Regions from separate parts of the Xanthomonas hawaiiensis genome, predicted to be linked through region 1. Evidence: predicted binding sites of a transcription regulator. Region 1 holds the regulator's gene; each other region holds the start of a gene.
What was found. Region 1 encodes FliA, which starts transcription of late flagellar genes. Its sites were predicted from a motif close to TAAAGTTTNNCNNNCNNNGGCCGATAA; they were not measured.

Region 1 (5,361 bases):
CGGCAGATGATCGAGCGCGAGATGAACCGCCTCACCGACGAGCGCCTGCGCGGCTCGCCGGTCCGCGCCCAGGCGCTGGAGCTGATGGACGACTACGGCTTCGACAGCGGCATCACCCGCGACGTGGTCATGCAGATCCCCGCCGACCTGGAGCTGCACCGTGGCCGCGGGCTGATGCTGGGCCTGCTGTCCAAGCGCCTGCCGATCGCCGCGCTGGACCCGCTCGAGGAAGGCGGCGTGATCGCCCTGATCGGCCCGACCGGCGCCGGCAAGACCACCACCATCGCCAAGCTGGCCTCGCGCTTCCTGGAGCGCCATGCCGCCCGCGACGTGGCCCTGGTCACCACCGACACCATCCGCGTCGGCGGCCGCGAACAGCTGCACAGCTACGGCCGCCAGCTCGGCATCGCCGTGCACGAGGCCGACAGCGACGCCGCGCTGCAGCAGCTGCTGGAGCGCCTGGCCGACTACAAGCTGGTGCTGATCGACACCGCCGGCATGGGCCAGCGCGACCGCGCCCTGGCCGCCCAGTTGCACTGGCTGCGCGCCTCGCGTGTGGTCCGGTCCTTGCTGGTACTCCCCGCCAACGCCCATTTCTCCGACCTGGACGAGGTGGTGCGCCGGTTCGCCGGCGCCGACCCACAGGGGGTCATCATGACCAAGTTGGACGAGACCGGGCGGTTCGGCAGTGCCTTGTCGGTGGTCGTGGACCACCGCCTCCCCATCACCTGGGTGACCGATGGACAGCGCGTGCCGGACGACCTGCACCGCGCCAACGCCGCCAGCCTGGTATTGCGCCTTGAAGATTTGCGGCGCGCTGCCGATAAGCCCTGTACTCCGGAGCAGACCCATGCCGTCGCGTGACTACGTCAATCTGACCAATGCCTTCCCCCTGTCGGCGACGCGCAGCGAACCGCTGGGTCCGGTGCGCACCATCGCCGTGACCGGCGGCAAGGGCGGCGTGGGCAAGACCAACATCTCGGTCAACCTGTCCATGGCGCTGGCCGACATGGGCAAGCGCACCCTGCTGCTGGACGCCGACCTGGGCCTGGCCAACGTCGACGTGCTGCTGGGGCTGACCCCCAAGTTCACCGTGGCCGACCTGGTCGCCGGGCGCTGCACCCTGGAAGAGGTGCTGATCGACATGCCCAACGGGCTGATGGTGGTGCCCGCCGCCTCCGGCCGCCGCTACATGGCCGAGCTGCCGCCGGCCCAGCACGTGGGCCTGGTCAACGTGTTCTCCGAGCTGCAGCGCGAGCTGGACATCATGATCGTCGACACCGCCGCCGGCATCACCGACAGCGTGCTGACCTTCTGCCAGGCCGCGCAGGACGCGGTGGTGGTGGTCTGCGACGAGCCGGCCTCGATCACCGACGCCTACGCCCTGATCAAGGTCCTCTCGCGCGAGCGCGGCGTGGACCGGGTGCAGATCGTCGCCAACATGGTCCGCGACCTCAACGAAGGCCGCCTGCTGTACGACAAGCTCAGCCGGGTCTGCGAGAAGTTCCTCGGCGACGTGTCGCTGAACTACCTGGGCTGCGTGCCGCAGGACGACTGGCTGCGCCTGTCGGTGCAGCGCCAGCAGCCGGTGGTCAAGGCCTACCCGTCCAGCCCGTCGGCGCAGGCGATCAGCGAGATCGCCCGGCGCACCGCACGCTGGCAGGCGCCGACCGCCCCGCGCGGCAACGTCGAGTTCTTCGTCGAACGCATCATCCAGCGCGGGGTGGCCGCATGAACGCCGCCGCCCACTACCGCGCCGTCCAGCGCAACAGCGCCAACGACTACATCGCCCAGCACTCGGACCTGGTCCGGCGCATCGCCCACCACCTGGCGGCGCGGCTGCCGGCCAGCGTCGAGATCGACGACCTGATCCAGGCCGGCATGATCGGCCTGATCGAGGCCTCGCGCAGCTACGACGCCGAACAGGGCGCCTCGTTCGAGACCTACGCCTCGATCCGCATCCGCGGCGCGATGATCGACGAGATCCGCCGCGGCGACTGGGTGCCGCGCTCGGTGCACCGCCGCGCCCGCGACGCCGCCTCGGCGATCCGCAAGATCGAACAGAGCACCGGCCGCGCCGCCGCCGCCAACGAAGTGGCCGCGGCGATGGACATGCCGCTTCCCGAATACCTGCGTTTGATGGAAGATGCCGCCCGCGGCCAGGTGCTGAGCCTGGAGTCGCGCATCGAGGACCATGGCGAGCTGGATACCATCGCCAAGGGCGGACCCAATCCGCAGCAGATGCTCGAGCGCAGCGAATTCGGCCGCGAGCTGGGCAAGGCCATCGCGCAGTTGCCCGAACGCGAGCAGTTGGTGCTGTCGCTGTACTACGAGCAGGAATTGAACCTCAAGGAAATCGGCGCGGTGCTCGGGGTCAGCGAGTCGCGCGTGTGTCAGATCCATGGCCAGGCCACGGTACGGTTGCGCGGACGCCTGAAGGCGTTCGAGGTCGCCGATGCCGGTCTGGAAGACGAAGAATAGGAACCCTTAGGAGTCAGTGGTGAACAAGAACATGCGGATTTTGATCGTGGACGATTTCTCGACGATGCGACGCATCGTCAAGAATCTGCTCGGCGATCTGGGCTTCACCAACACCGCCGAGGCCGAAGACGGCAACAGCGCCCTGGCCGCGCTGCGCTCGGCGCCGTTCGAGTTCGTGGTCACCGACTGGAACATGCCGGGCATGACCGGCATCGATCTGCTGCGCAACATCCGCGCCGACGACAAGCTCAAGCACCTGCCGGTGCTGATGGTCACCGCCGAGGCCAAGCGCGAGCAGATCATCGAGGCCGCGCAGTGCGGCGTGAACGGCTACATCATCAAGCCGTTCACCGCGCAGACGCTGCAGGAGAAGCTGGGCAAGATCTTCGAACGCCTGGGAGCGACCGCCTAAATGGAAGCCACCGCCGAACGTACCGCCCTGATCGAACGCCTGCAAGGCGCGCTGGACGCGCTGGAAAACGGCGACGAGGCCGGCTGGCGCAGGGAGATCGACACCCTCGCCGCCTGGCGCACGCGGCCGATGATGCAGGGCCTGAGCCGGCTCGCGCGCGATCTGGGGCAGGCGCTCGGCGAACTGCCGGTGGTGCCCAGCGAGGCCGGCGAGCTGGACGACGCCTGCTCGCGCCTGGACCACGTGGTGGAGATGACCGAACAGGCCAGCCACCGCACCCTGGACCTGGCCGAGGAATGCCGTGCGCTGGCCGACCAGCTCGCCGCCGGCGGCCTCAGCGGCGACCAGGGCGAGATCCTCGACAAGATCCGCCACAACCTCACCGAAATGGCCCTGGCGCAGAGCTTCCAGGACCTGACCGGGCAGATCATCCGCCGCGTCGCCGGCATCGTGCGCCGCGTGCACGAGGGCTTCGGCGCGCTGGGTCTGCCGCCGAAGGAAGAAAACAAGAAGGCCGACGGCAGCCTGGCCGGCCCGGCCCTGCCCGGCCTGGACCGCCACGGCGTGTCGCAGCACGACGCCGACGACCTGCTGTCCGGATTGGGACTGTAATGCCATGAGCGCCGTACCCGACGACATCGCTGCCGACTTCATCATCGAGGCCCAGGAAATCCTGGACCGGCTCGGCGAGCAGTTGGTGTCGCTGGAGCAGGCGCCCGAGGACAGCGGCCAGCTCAACGCCGTGTTCCGCGGCTTCCACACGCTCAAGGGCGGCGCCGGCTTCCTGGCGATCAACGCCATGGTCGAGCTGTGCCACGCCGCGGAGGAAACCCTGGGCATGGCCCGCGCCGGCCAGGCCACCCTGCAGGCGCGGCACTTCGACGCCGCGCAGCAGTCGCTGGACTACCTGCAGTCGATGCTCGACGCCTTCGGCAGCGGCCAGGAGCCGCCGCGCGCGCCGCCCGAGCTGATCGCGCAGTTCGACGCCCACGGCGACGCGGCGCCGGCAGCGGCCAAGAGCGCCGCGCCGGCGCCCGCCGCGGCACCCGCCGCCGTCCCGGCCACCGCCGCGGCCGCGGGGGACCTGATCAGCGACGACGAATTCGAGGCGCTGCTGGACCAGTTGCACGGCGATGCGCCGCCGACGGCCACGCCGCAGGCGCTGCAGCCGGCGCCGCGCGCGCCCAGCGCCGCGCCCAAGGCCGCGGCCGCCCCGGCCAAGGCCGCCGAACCCGAACACACCGTGCGCGTGGACACCAAGCGCCTGGACGCGATCGTCAACCTGATCGGCGAACTGGTGCTCTCGCGCAACCGCCTCAAGACCCTGCGCGTGCGTCTGCGCGACGAGGAACTGGACCGCGCGGTCAGCAGCCTGGACATCGCCACCGCGCGCCTGCAGTCGGCGGTGATGCGCACGCGCATGCAGCCGGTGGGCAAGGTGTTCTCGCGCTTCCCCAAGGTGGCGCGCGACGTCGCCCGCTCGCTCAACAAGGAAGTGGAGCTGGAACTGATCGGCGCCGACACCGAGCTGGACCGCAACCTGGTCGAGGCGCTGGCCGATCCGCTGGTGCACCTGGTGCGCAACGCGATCGACCACGGCATCGAGGCGCCGGCGCTGCGCGAGGCCACCGGCAAGCCGCGTGGCGGCCACGTGCGCCTGTCGGCGCAGCAGGAAGGCGACTACGTCAGCATCGAGGTGCAGGACGACGGCGCCGGCATCGACCCGGAGCGGCTGCGCGCCAAGGCCCGCGAGAAGGGCCTGATCGACCCCGAGGCCGCCGCCCGCCTGACCACCGAGGAATGCCTGCACCTGGTGTTCCTGCCGGGCTTCTCGACCAAGTCCGAGGTCACCGACATCTCCGGGCGCGGCGTCGGCATGGACGTGGTGCAGTCGCGCATCCGCGAACTCAGCGGGCAGATCCAGATCCAGTCGGAACTGGGCCGCGGCAGCCGCTTCCTGATCCGCGTGCCGCTGACCCTGGCGATCCTGCCGACCCTGCTGGTGCAGGCCGGCGACACCGTCTATGCGCTGCCGCTGGCGCGCGTGGTGGAAGTGCTGCACGCCCCGCGCCGCTCGCTGGGCTGGTTCGACGGCCGCGCCGTGCTCGACCGGCAATCGCACACCCTGCCGCTGGTGGACCTGCGCCAGTGGCTCAACATCGACGCCCCGCAACTGCCGCTGCTCACCGTGGTGGTGCTGCAGGCCGGCGAATCGCGCATGGGCCTGGTCGTGGACCAGGTCCGCGGCCGCGAGGAAGTGGTGATCAAGCCGCTGCCGCGCTCCCTGCGCGGCCTGCCCGGCTACGCCGGCGCCACCCTCATCGGCGACGGCCGCCTCGCGCTGATCCTGGATGTGGATGGCCTGAAGGCCTGAGAAGCCGGGATTGGGGAATGGGGATTGGGGAATCGTAAGAGCGGCTTCCCTGGCGCATCCTTGTCCTCCGTAGGAGCGGCTTCAGCCGCGACGC
Region 2 (5,361 bases), 940 kb from region 1:
AGTACCCGGGCATCGTCTTCGACGACATGGCCGACGGCGGCAAGCAGCTGTTCTGGATCACCGCGCACGAACTGGGGCACGGCTGGTTCCCGATGATCGTCGGCTCCAACGAGCGGCGCCATGCGTTCATGGACGAGGGCTTCAACACCTTCATCGACGTCTACGCGTCCGACGCGATCAACCACGGCGAATTCGCGCCCAAGCGCGATGGCGAGTACGCGCCCGGCGGCGGCAACCCGGTGGACGAGATCCTGCCGCTGCTGGCCGATGCGAAAGCGCCGACCCTGCTCGATCGCGCCGACGCCACCAGCGAGACCTACCGGCATCCGCTGACCTACTTCAAGGGCGCGCTGGGCCTGGTGCTGCTGCGCGAACAGATCCTCGGGCCGGCGCGCTTCGATCCGGCGTTCCGCAAGTACATCGCCACCTGGGCCTACAAGCACCCGACGCCGTCGGATTTCTTCCGGCTGATGGAGAGCGAATCGGGCGAGGACCTGAGCTGGTGGTGGCGCGGCTGGTATTTCAACAACTGGCAGTTGGACATGGGCGTGCGCGCGGCGGCCTACGTCGACCACGACCCGGCCAAGGGCCTGCTGGTGACCCTGCGCAGCCGCCAGAAGCTGGTGATGCCGGCGACCCTGCGCATCGACTTCGCCGATGGCAGCCACCTCGACCAGCGCGTGCCGGTGGAGACCTGGATGCAGCAGACCCAGCCGCAGATCCGCGTGCCGAGCACGCAGAAGGTGCTGCACGTGACCCTGGATCCGGACCACGTGCTGCCCGACGCCGACCGCAGCGACAACCGCCTCGACACGGTGGGCTGAGCCGCACGCGGCGGTCCGCAGCAGCACCACGCCCGCGCAAACGTGCTGCGGCCGCAACATTCGCGGCCGCCCGCCATCGGCGCGCGCCTGTCTCTGTTGGGCGCGCCGGTGGTGTTGGCGATGCGCGCGATGCGCGTGCGTTCGCCGTCGTTGCCGGCGGCCTGCACGCACCGTGGCGCGCGTGCAGACGGCCTGTCTCCGCCTGTCGCTGTCTGTCTCCTGCGGACCGTGCGTGTCCGCTTGTCCTGTCCTGTGCGGCGAACGGAGCGTGGGATTCCAGTTCGGCGTCGCGGCGATTGCGTGGGCCGCCGCGCGCATTCCAAGAATGCGCCGGCCCCCACGCCCCCGTGCCGGCGCATGCGCCCACTGCCATGCGGCCTGCACTCATCGCGACAGATGGGAGAGAGATCATGCAGCAGCAGTTCCGCAAGGGCGCGTCGGCGCTCGCTCTGGCCTTGTGCGCCGCTCCGGCCTTCGGCGGCCCGGTCGGGTATGGGGCCAACACCACCGGCGGCGGCAGTGCCATCCCGGTGAACGTCGCCACGATGGAGGCGATGCAGGCGGCGATCGACAACTACGCCGGCTCCGGTGGCCTGGTGCTCAACTACACCGGCAGCTTCAACTTCGCCAGCATCACCGACGTGTGCACGCAATGGAAGCTGCCGGCCAAGACCGTGCAGATCAAGAACAAGCGCGACATCACCATCACGGGCGCGAATGGCTCGTCGGCCAACTTCGGCGTGCGCGTGGTCGGCAACGCGCACAACGTCATCATCCGCAACATGACCATCGGCCTGCTGCCGGGCGGCGAGGATGCCGATTCGATCTCCCTGGAAGGCAATTCCAGCGGGCAGCCGTCCAACATCTGGGTGGACCACAACACCATCTTCGCCTCGCTGACCAAGTGTTCGGGCGCCGGCGACGCCTCCTTCGACGGCGGCATCGACATGAAGAAGGGCGTCAACCACGTCACCGTGTCCTACAACTACATCCACGATTACCAGAAGGTTGCGCTCAACGGCTACAGCGACAGCGACACCCAGAACGCCGCCGCGCGCACCACCTACCACCACAACCGCTTCGAGAACGTGGAATCGCGGCTGCCGCTGCAGCGGCGCGGGCTGAGCCACATCTACAACAACTACTTCAACAACGTCTTCACCTCCGGCATCAACGTGCGCATGGGCGGGGTGGCGCTGATCGAGGCCAACTACTTCGAGAACATCAAGAACCCGGTGACCTCGCGCGACAGCAGCGAGATCGGCTACTGGGATCTCATCAACAACTACGTCGGCAGCGGCATCAGCTGGACCGTGCCCGAGAGCACCAGCAAGCCCTACGCCAACGCGACGACCTGGATTTCGTCCAAGACCTACCCGGAGCCGCTGGGCTATCTCTACACCGCGATTCCCGCCGCGCAGGTCAAGGCCAAGGTCATCGCCACCGCCGGCGCCGGCACCAACCTGGCCGAATGAGACGCGCTGCCTCCGCATGCCCGTGCGGAGGCAGTCGTGACTGTCATATATGTGTCACCCGAATATATGCCGTTTGCAGCATTTCATGTTTGCAGACATGGCTCCCCGTATTGGTGCGTGGTCTCGTCGCATTCGCACCACTGAAGTGCCGCTCGCGCCATTTTTTCACATGGATTTGACGTGGTTGTATGGCTTTCGGCGCCTACGTGCCGCGCCATACACACTCTGGTCACGCTGCTGAGGCGGTTCAAAAATTGTGCGCAGATACGCATCAAGAATTGCGCGCGGCCGCCGTTACCTAAAGCGAGTCCCCGCATGTGACATCCCGATGCGGTCGGTGCTGGAAGTGTCTTCGTCTTCTTCTCCGTCGCATCCCGCCCAGGCCCTCCGCCTGGCGCTGTCTTGCGCGATCCCAGGTCGTGACGCGGGCTCCCCCCCTCCTCCTCACTTGGTGACCCCCTCATGATCGGATTTCTTCAGCGCTACAACGTCGGGACGCGGCTCGCGTCCTCCTTCGGTGTCCTCATTCTGCTGTCATGCGCACTCGTCGCGGCCGGCCTGCTGACGTTGAAGCAGGCGCGCCAGATGATGGACACCATCGTCAATCAGCGCATGCAGATCCTCGATCTCACCAGCGAAATGCGCAGCGCCAGTTCGCTGATCGCGATCAACCTGCGCAACATCGTGCTGCCGAGCACCCAGCAAGAGAACGAGGGTTTCGCCAACGCCATCGACCAGCAGCGGCGTCACTACGAAACAATCCACGACAAGCTCTATGCGATTCCCAACACAAGTCCGGTCGGGGTGCAGATGCGCAAGGCGATCGACGATGCCTACGAGCGCACGCGTAGCGCCAACCAGGAAGTGCTGGAGCTTGGCATGCATGACAAAGACGACGAGGCGCAGAAAGTGCTGATGACCAAGGCGGCACCGGCAACCAATCAATGGCGCGACACGATCAGTGCCTACGCGGACCGGCAGCGCGAGCAGGGGGCCAAGGCATATGCGAGCGCTCAATCCACGATGGATCGCGGCCGCGCCTTCATGATCGTCGGCGGCGCCCTTGTCGTGCTGGTCAGCGGCGTGCTGGCCTGGCTGATCACGCGCAGCCTGACCGTACCGCTGACCCGCGCCACCCGGGTGGCCGAGGCCATCGCGCGCGGCAAGCTGGACAACGATGTTCAGACCGACGCCACGGACGAGACCGGGCGCCTGTTGATCTCGATGCAGGGCATGCAGCAGCAGGTCAGCAACCTGATCAGCGCGCAGATGGAGATGGCCAGGCGCCACGACGCCGGCGAAGTCAGCCATCGCATCGATGCAGAGGCGTTCCCCGGCGACTACGGGCGCATGGCCGCCGAAACCAATGCGCTGGTGGCCTCGCACCTGGCGGTCAAGACGCGCCTTGCGCAGATCATGGGCCGCTATGCGATCGGCGACCTGTCGCAGGACATGGACCGCCTGCCCGGCGAGGAGGCGGTGTTGAGTCAGACCATGGACGAGGTCAAGGCCAACCTGTCGGCGATGAACGAGCAGATCAAGCAACTGGCCACCTCGGCCGCCGATGGCGACTTCAGCGCGCGCGGCGACGCCGAGCGCTTCCAGTACGACTTCCGGGTGATGGTGGAGAGCCTGAACCAGCTGATGGCCACCGCCGACGGCAACCTGCAGGCGCTGTCGACGCTGCTGCAGGCGATCGCCGCGGGCGACCTGACCGCACGCATGCACGGCGAGTTCCGCGGCGTGTTTGCGCAGATGCGCGACGATGCCAATGCCACCGCCGAGCAACTGGCCGGCATCGTCGGCCGCATCAAGCATTCGGCGGTGTCGATCAATGCCGCCGCTAGCGAGATCTCCGCCGGCAACGACGACCTGTCGCGCCGCACCGAGCAGCAGGCCGCCAGCCTGGAAGAAACCGCCGCCTCCATGGAAGAGCTGACCTCCACGGTGCGGCAGAACGCCGAGCACGCGCGTCAGGCCAATCAACTGGCTGCCGGCGCGGCCTCGGTCGCCGCGCAGGGCGGCAGCGTGGTCGGTGAGGTGGTGGCCACCATGAGCGGCATCGAAGCGTCCTCGAAGAAGATCGGCGACATCATCTCGGTGATCGACGGCATCGCCTTCCAGACCAACATCCTCGCGCTCAACGCGGCGGTGGAAGCGGCGCGTGCCGGCGACCAGGGCCGCGGTTTCGCCGTGGTCGCCAGCGAGGTGCGCACCTTGGCGCAGCGCTCGGCCAGCGCCGCCAAGGAGATCAAGAGCCTGATCGACGACTCGGTGAGCCGTGTGGCCGAAGGCTCGGCCCTGGTCGATCAGGCCGGCAAGACCATGACCGAGATCGTGACCTCGGTGCAGCGCGTCACCGACATCATGGGCGAGATCTCGGCTGCGTCGCAGGAACAGTCGGCCGGCATCGAACAGGTCAACCAGACCGTCACCCAGATGGACGAGGCCACCCAGCAGAACGCGGCGTTGGTGGAAGAGGCCAGTGCCGCGGCGCGCTCGATGGAGCAGCAGGCGGTGGAGCTGAGCCAGGCGGTGGCGCTGTTCAAGCTGGACGCCGCGGCGGCCGCGCCGGTGGTCCAGGCGCCGCGTCAGCACGCCGCCCCGGCGCCCGCAGGTAAGCGCAGCGTCGGCCCGGCAGTGGTGAAGGCCTTGCCGGCACGACGTGCGGCGCAGCCGGCAGCGGCGATGGCGCTGGACAAGGATTGGCAGGAGTTCTGAGCCGTACGAGGCGTGTCATCGGGCGGGCGGCGCAGTGCGCGCCGCTCGCTCTGTCGCAGGCCGGCGGCCTTGGTGTCGCCGGTGTCGTGTCCAGCCGACGCGGGCGCCGCGCGCGTCGGTCGAGCGACCGCACCCTGGTCGACGCGGCGGCCTGACCGCAGGGGCGACTCCACAGCGTGCCTCTGCACGGTGCATCGCTCTCACACGGTTTCCCTTGCGCGGTTGCGCGCGTACGCGCGCCGTCTGCTCCAAGCGTCGCCGTCATCCGTGCATCCATCGCGCGTCGCCGTCGACGTGCTTCCATGTCACGCACGCGCCGAGCGCTGTCGCGCAACACCTCA
Region 3 (5,361 bases), 2.3 Mb from region 1:
CGTTCTGAACGAACTCGCATCGCGTCACGGCCTGATCGCGCTGGCCCACGATCGCCGTGGCGAATGGTCCGTGGTGACGACACCCATCATCGCGAGTGTCGGCGTGTTGTCGAGTTACTGCGGTGCGCGTTGGCTGATCCTGAAGCACACCTGCAGGCCATGGCACGTCGCCGGCGCTGCCGTTCTGGTGGTGATCATCTCATTCTGTTGGCTGACGTGGCGCTTCCACCACGCCGTCTGATGATGGACGTTCAACCGCCCACAGCGTGGCACCGGCGGAGGCGTTGGCGGCGGTGTCGTTGCGGACCACGATTCCGCGCTGCGAACGTACGCCGTGCCCCCTTCTCCCCGGGGAACCCGGGGAGAGGCGTGGCGAGCGCGCTGCGGTCAGCAGCGCGCGCCGTCTCTGCGTCCTTAGCAGGCGTGTTCGACCAGTAACGGCGCCAGCTGACGCGGACCACGCCGGGAGGTCGAGGTACCGGCAGTGCCAAAGGGCTTGGCCTGGCGCCGCGCCGTCAGGTCCCCGTTGCTGCCGGACAGGACGAATACCTTCACCGCATCGCTCAGCTGGATCGCCTGCTCCTCCATCGCCTGGGCCGCCGCCGAGGCTTCTTCCACCAGGGCGGCGTTCTGCTGGGTGGCCTGGTCCATGTGGGTGATTGTCTGGGTGACCTGTTCGATGCCGCTCGACTGCTCCTGCGAGGCGGCCGAGATCTCGGTCATGAAGTCGGTCACGCGCTGCACGCTGACGACGATCTCGTGCATGGTGCTGCCGGCGCTGTTGACCAGGACCGAGCCGGCGTCCACCTTGCTCACCGAGTCGTCGATCAGCTGCTTGATCTCCTTGGCCGCATCGGCCGAGCGCTGCGCCAGTACCCGCACTTCGCTGGCGACCACGGCAAAACCGCGGCCCTGCTCCCCAGCACGCGCCGCCTCCACCGCGGCGTTGAGCGCGAGGATGTTGGTCTGGAAGGCGATGCCGTCGATCACGCCGATGATGTCGGCGATCCGCCTGGACGAGGTCTGGATGCCGTTCATCGTGTCGATGACCTGCGCCACCACCGCGCCGCCTTGCGACGCCACCGCGGTCGCGCCGATGGCCAACTGATTGGCCTGGCTGGCGCGTTCGGCATTCTGGCGCACGGTGGAGGTCAGCTCTTCCATCGAGGCGGCGGTTTCCTCCAGGCTGGCGGCCTGCTGCTCGGTGCGGCGCGACAGATCGGCGTTGCCGGCAGCGATCTCGCCGGCGGCGCCGGTGATCTGCCCGGACGCATGCTGGATGCGGCCGACGATCCCGGTCAGCTGGGCCACGGTGGCATCGGCATCCTCGCGCATCTGCGCGAACACGCCCTGGAACTGCCCCTCCATGCGCGTGGTCAGGTCGCCGCTGGCGATGTCCTGCAGCAGCTTGGACAGGGCCTGCAGATTGCCGTCGGTGGTCGCCATCAACTGGTTCAAGCCGTCGACCATGTCGCGGAAGTCGTACTGGAAGCGCGCGGTGTCGCCGCGCACGGCGAAATCGCCGGCGGCCGCGGCGTCGACCAGTTGCCCGATCTCGGCATTCATCGCCGACAGATTGCGCTTGACCTGATCCATGGTCTCGGTGAGCGCGGCCTGCTCGCCAGGCAGCCGATCCATGTCCTGCGACAGATCACCGATCGCATAGCGTCCCATGATCTCGAGCAGGCGCTGCTGGAGGCGCACGTGCATGTCGAGCAACGCATTGCTCTCCCGCACCATGCGGGCGTATTCGCCGGGAAACGCCTGCTCGTCCATGCGCTGGCTGACGTCGCCGCGCTCGTGGTGCCTGGCCACCTGCGACTGCGCCGCCATCACCGCCTGCAGCTGCGCCTGCATGCGGTCCATGCTGGTCAGCAGTCGGCCGGTCTCGTCCTTGGGCTGCGGCGGGATCCGATGATCAAGCCGGCCCTGGGCGATGGATTCGGCGATTTCGGTCGCGCGCCCGAGCGGCCCGGCCAGGCTGCGGGTGATCAGCACGCTCAAGGTCGCGCCGAGCACCGCAGCCAGCAGGCCGAACCCGATCAAGGCGCGATTGCTGAAGACCAGGGCCGCCTGGATCTGCTCGGAGCTGAGCGCGTTCTGCCGGATCTGCAGATCGACCGCGTTCTGGATCACCTCCACGCGCCGCGCCAGCAACGGCGCGGCATCGCCGTACAGCAGTTGCCTGGCCGCCTCGATCTCGCCGGCACCGGCCAACGCCAACACCCGGCTGTTGACCGACCGTGCGGCCGCCTGCGCGGCATGGATCTGCTTGCGCATGGCCAGACCTTCCGGCGTGCCTGGCAGGGCGTCCAGGGCCTGGCGAAGGCGGTCGTTGTCGGCACGGATCTCCTGGATCTTGGCGGCGATCGCCGGACGCTTGTCGGCCGGCGACAGCATCATGTCGCGCAGGTAGCGCTCGGCGCTCATATTGTTGCGCAGCATGGTGTACAGCAGGCCGGTCTTCTGATTGTTTTCGTGGACGATCTTGTCGACCGCCTGGCGCACGTTGTGGAACTGATAGAGCGCCAAGGTAGAGGACGCGCCAAGCAGGACGATCAGCAGGCCGAACGACAGCGCAAGGCGTTGACTCACCTTGAAGGAGTGAAAGAAGTGCACGTGTGGGGGACTCGCAAGGGGGGGTACCTCTATCGGTCTCAGCCCCGCGAACTTGACCCCAAGCGAGCGACCCAGGTCCCAAATCCGGAAAGTCGCAGGCGCAGACGTCGCAGCGCTGCACCACCGCGCGGCGCAGCCGATGCCCAGGAAAGCAGATACGCCACCGTATCGTCCGCAGCGCGCGCGGCAGGCGCGAACGGCGTTGTCGGCGCACACCGCTACGCGCGTGATGCCTGCAACGGCGAGGTCCGCGCGACATCGGCCGCCGCCTGGCAGACGTCGTCAGGCGCACCGGACAAGCTGTGGCGCATGCAGAGCGCACGGTCGCGGCGCGATCGCTCGGCGTTGCGGCCGCATGCGACGCGGGCTGGTCTGCGGCACGACGGCAGCGTCGCGCCGCCCGTGCCGCATTGCCGTGCGCCTGACGACGGCAGATCGACTTACTTGACCTCCACCGCGCCCAGGTCGCACACCGCGGTGTTGCGGGGATTGCCGCGCTGGTCGATGGCGGTGCAGCCGCTGCCGGCATTCAACGCCGGGCTGTTGGCCGCAGGCAGTTGGGTGAGGGTCGGTCCGCCGTTGTTGGCCGGGGTCGACAGCAGCGGATCGGCCGCTTTCACGTTGCCCGCGGCCAGGCAGGCGTTCGGCCAGACCGCGCCCTTGGCCGAGTACTCGATGAGGTTGTTGCCGGTGTTGCTCTGGTTGTTGCAGAACACGCGTTCGGTCTTGGAATACAGGATGCTGTTGCGCAGATCGAACCTGTCGCCGAACAGCGTCACCCACGGCGTGTTCTCGGCGAAGGTGACGTTGTTGAAGCGCACGCTGGGGCTGCCCTGGTCGCCGTTGGCCGGCTGCCAGCCGACATGCTGGATGGCCGCGCCCACGCCTTTCGCATAGTTGCCGTAGAAGGTGCTGTTGCTGACGTCGCAGGCACCGTAGCAATCCAGGTACAACGCGCCGGCATTGCCCTGTTCGGCCTTATTGGACAGGAAGCTGGTCTCGGCGACGTTGATGGTGCCCGGCGTGGTGATGGCGGTACCGGCATGCGAGGTGTAGGTGAAGCCCATGCTGATGCGCGCGCCGCCGCCCGGGCCGCCGGTGGCGACGTTGTTGGCGAAGGTCGAGTACTTCACGTCGATGGTGTCCGGCGCGTACGCCCACAGCGTGGCGCCGCCGGAGCCGTTGGCGGCGACGTTGTTGCGGACCACGGTGCCGCACATCGCCAGCGTGCCGCCGCTGCCGACGCCGCCCTTCAGGTAACCGGTCAGGGACGCGCCGTCGGTGTCGATCGCGCCGCCGCCACCGAAGTTGCCGGCATCGGGGAACCCTTGCGGCGCATTGATCGCCTGGTTGTTGGCGAATTCCGAGCCGACGATGGTCAGCCGGCTGAGCTGGGTGTACAGCGCGCCGCCAAGCCAGGAACTGTTCTTGTAGAAGCCGCTGCGGACGATGGTCACCTCGGCGTCGCTGCCGGCGAAGATGGCGCCGCCGCCGATGCTGCTGCGGTTGGCCAGGAACTGGCTGTTGATGACTTCCAGCTTGCCGCGGTAGCCGACCTTGATCGCGCCGCCGCCCCAGGTGCCCGGATCGTAGGCCTGGTTGGATGCCGGCTGCACCGAGCTGCCGTTCTGCAGTTTCAGGTTGCGCACCGACAGTGCGCTGCCGGCGTTGACCAGCAGGATCCGGGCGGACTGGCGGCCATCCAGGGTGATCCTGCCCTGGCCGTCGATCACGGTGGGTGCCGCCGCCGCGATGACGATCGAACGGTCCACGGCGATGCTGGTCGGCTTGGTGCCGCAGTTGAAGGTGATGTAGCCGCCTTGCGCGGCAGCGGTAGCCAGCGCGCTGGCGGTGCAACTGGCCTGCGTGCCGTTGCCGACCACGGTGGTCGCGGCCGGCAGCGCCCAGGCCTGCGGCACGCTGCATTGTGGCGCCGCGGGGACGGCGGCGATCGCCGTGGCGGTGGGCATGAGGGCGAAGACACCCAGCGCGCGTGCGCCGGTGATGAGGGAGAACGTCGTGGTCATGATCATGCTCGATAGGGTTGCGGGGGAAACAACACGACGCGCGACCGTCATTCGACTGTCATCCGCGTCGCTGACACCTCGAGTGCAACCGGCAGCTGCGCCGACCGGCGGCACAGGGTGCTTGAGCGCGTGTGGAGCGACCACAACGCAGGTAGCAGATCGCGCAATTGCGCGTCGCCCCGATGCGACAGTGTGCCGATCCGCGGCGCACGGCACGGTCTGGATGCGTCGCAAGGCACGTTCCCGTGCCGCACCCGATCGCGGCGTGCATGCGCGAGGCACCCGGCCCGCGCTACAGCGTGTCCAGGCGTTCGCGCAACTGCTGCGCCTGCGTCCGCAGCGCCTGCAGTTGCGCGGCCGGCAGCTTGCGCAACTGGCGGTAGACCATGTCCAGGCGGCGATTGCGGCCCAGCGTGTCCTGGTGCCGCGCGAAGAAGTCCCAGTACAGCGCGTTGTACGGACACGCACGCGCGCCGGTCTTCTGCCTGCGGTCGTAGCGGCAGCCCTGGCAGTAATCGCTCATCCGGTCGATGTAGGCCGCGCTGCTGACGTAGGGCTTGGTCGCGAGCAGGCCGCCGTCGGCGAACTGGCTCATGCCGACGGTGTTGGGCAGCTCGACCCATTCGAACGCATCGATGTAGACGCCCAGGTACCAGCGATGCACCGCCGCCGGGTCCAGGCCGGCGAGCAGGGCGAAGTTGCCGATCACCATCAG

Region 2: PG878_RS07125 (methyl-accepting chemotaxis protein) is a predicted target of FliA. The motif match lies at 2,571-2,597, and genes of this name have one in related genera.
Region 3: PG878_RS20585 (methyl-accepting chemotaxis protein) is a predicted target of FliA. The motif match lies at 2,649-2,675, and genes of this name have one in related genera.

The regions. Positions count from the first base shown of each region.
Region 1 covers NZ_CP115873.1:2,582,516-2,587,876, forward strand. The annotation lists gene flhF (flagellar biosynthesis GTPase FlhF) at 1-864, shown strand, start outside; gene PG878_RS11150 (MinD/ParA family ATP-binding protein) at 851-1,735, shown strand; gene PG878_RS11155 (RNA polymerase sigma factor FliA) at 1,732-2,481, shown strand; gene cheY (chemotaxis response regulator CheY) at 2,501-2,893, shown strand; gene PG878_RS11165 (protein phosphatase CheZ) at 2,894-3,505, shown strand; gene PG878_RS11170 (chemotaxis protein CheA) at 3,510-5,267, shown strand.
Region 2 covers NZ_CP115873.1:1,639,407-1,644,767, forward strand. The annotation lists gene PG878_RS07115 (M1 family metallopeptidase) at 1-824, shown strand, start outside; gene PG878_RS07120 (pectate lyase family protein) at 1,235-2,299, shown strand; gene PG878_RS07125 (methyl-accepting chemotaxis protein) at 2,762-5,020, shown strand.
Region 3 covers NZ_CP115873.1:4,834,391-4,839,751, forward strand. The annotation lists gene PG878_RS20580 (hypothetical protein) at 1-241, shown strand, start outside; gene PG878_RS20585 (methyl-accepting chemotaxis protein) at 415-2,619, opposite strand; gene PG878_RS20590 (choice-of-anchor Q domain-containing protein) at 3,060-4,652, opposite strand; gene PG878_RS20595 (cryptochrome/photolyase family protein) at 4,939-5,361, opposite strand, start outside.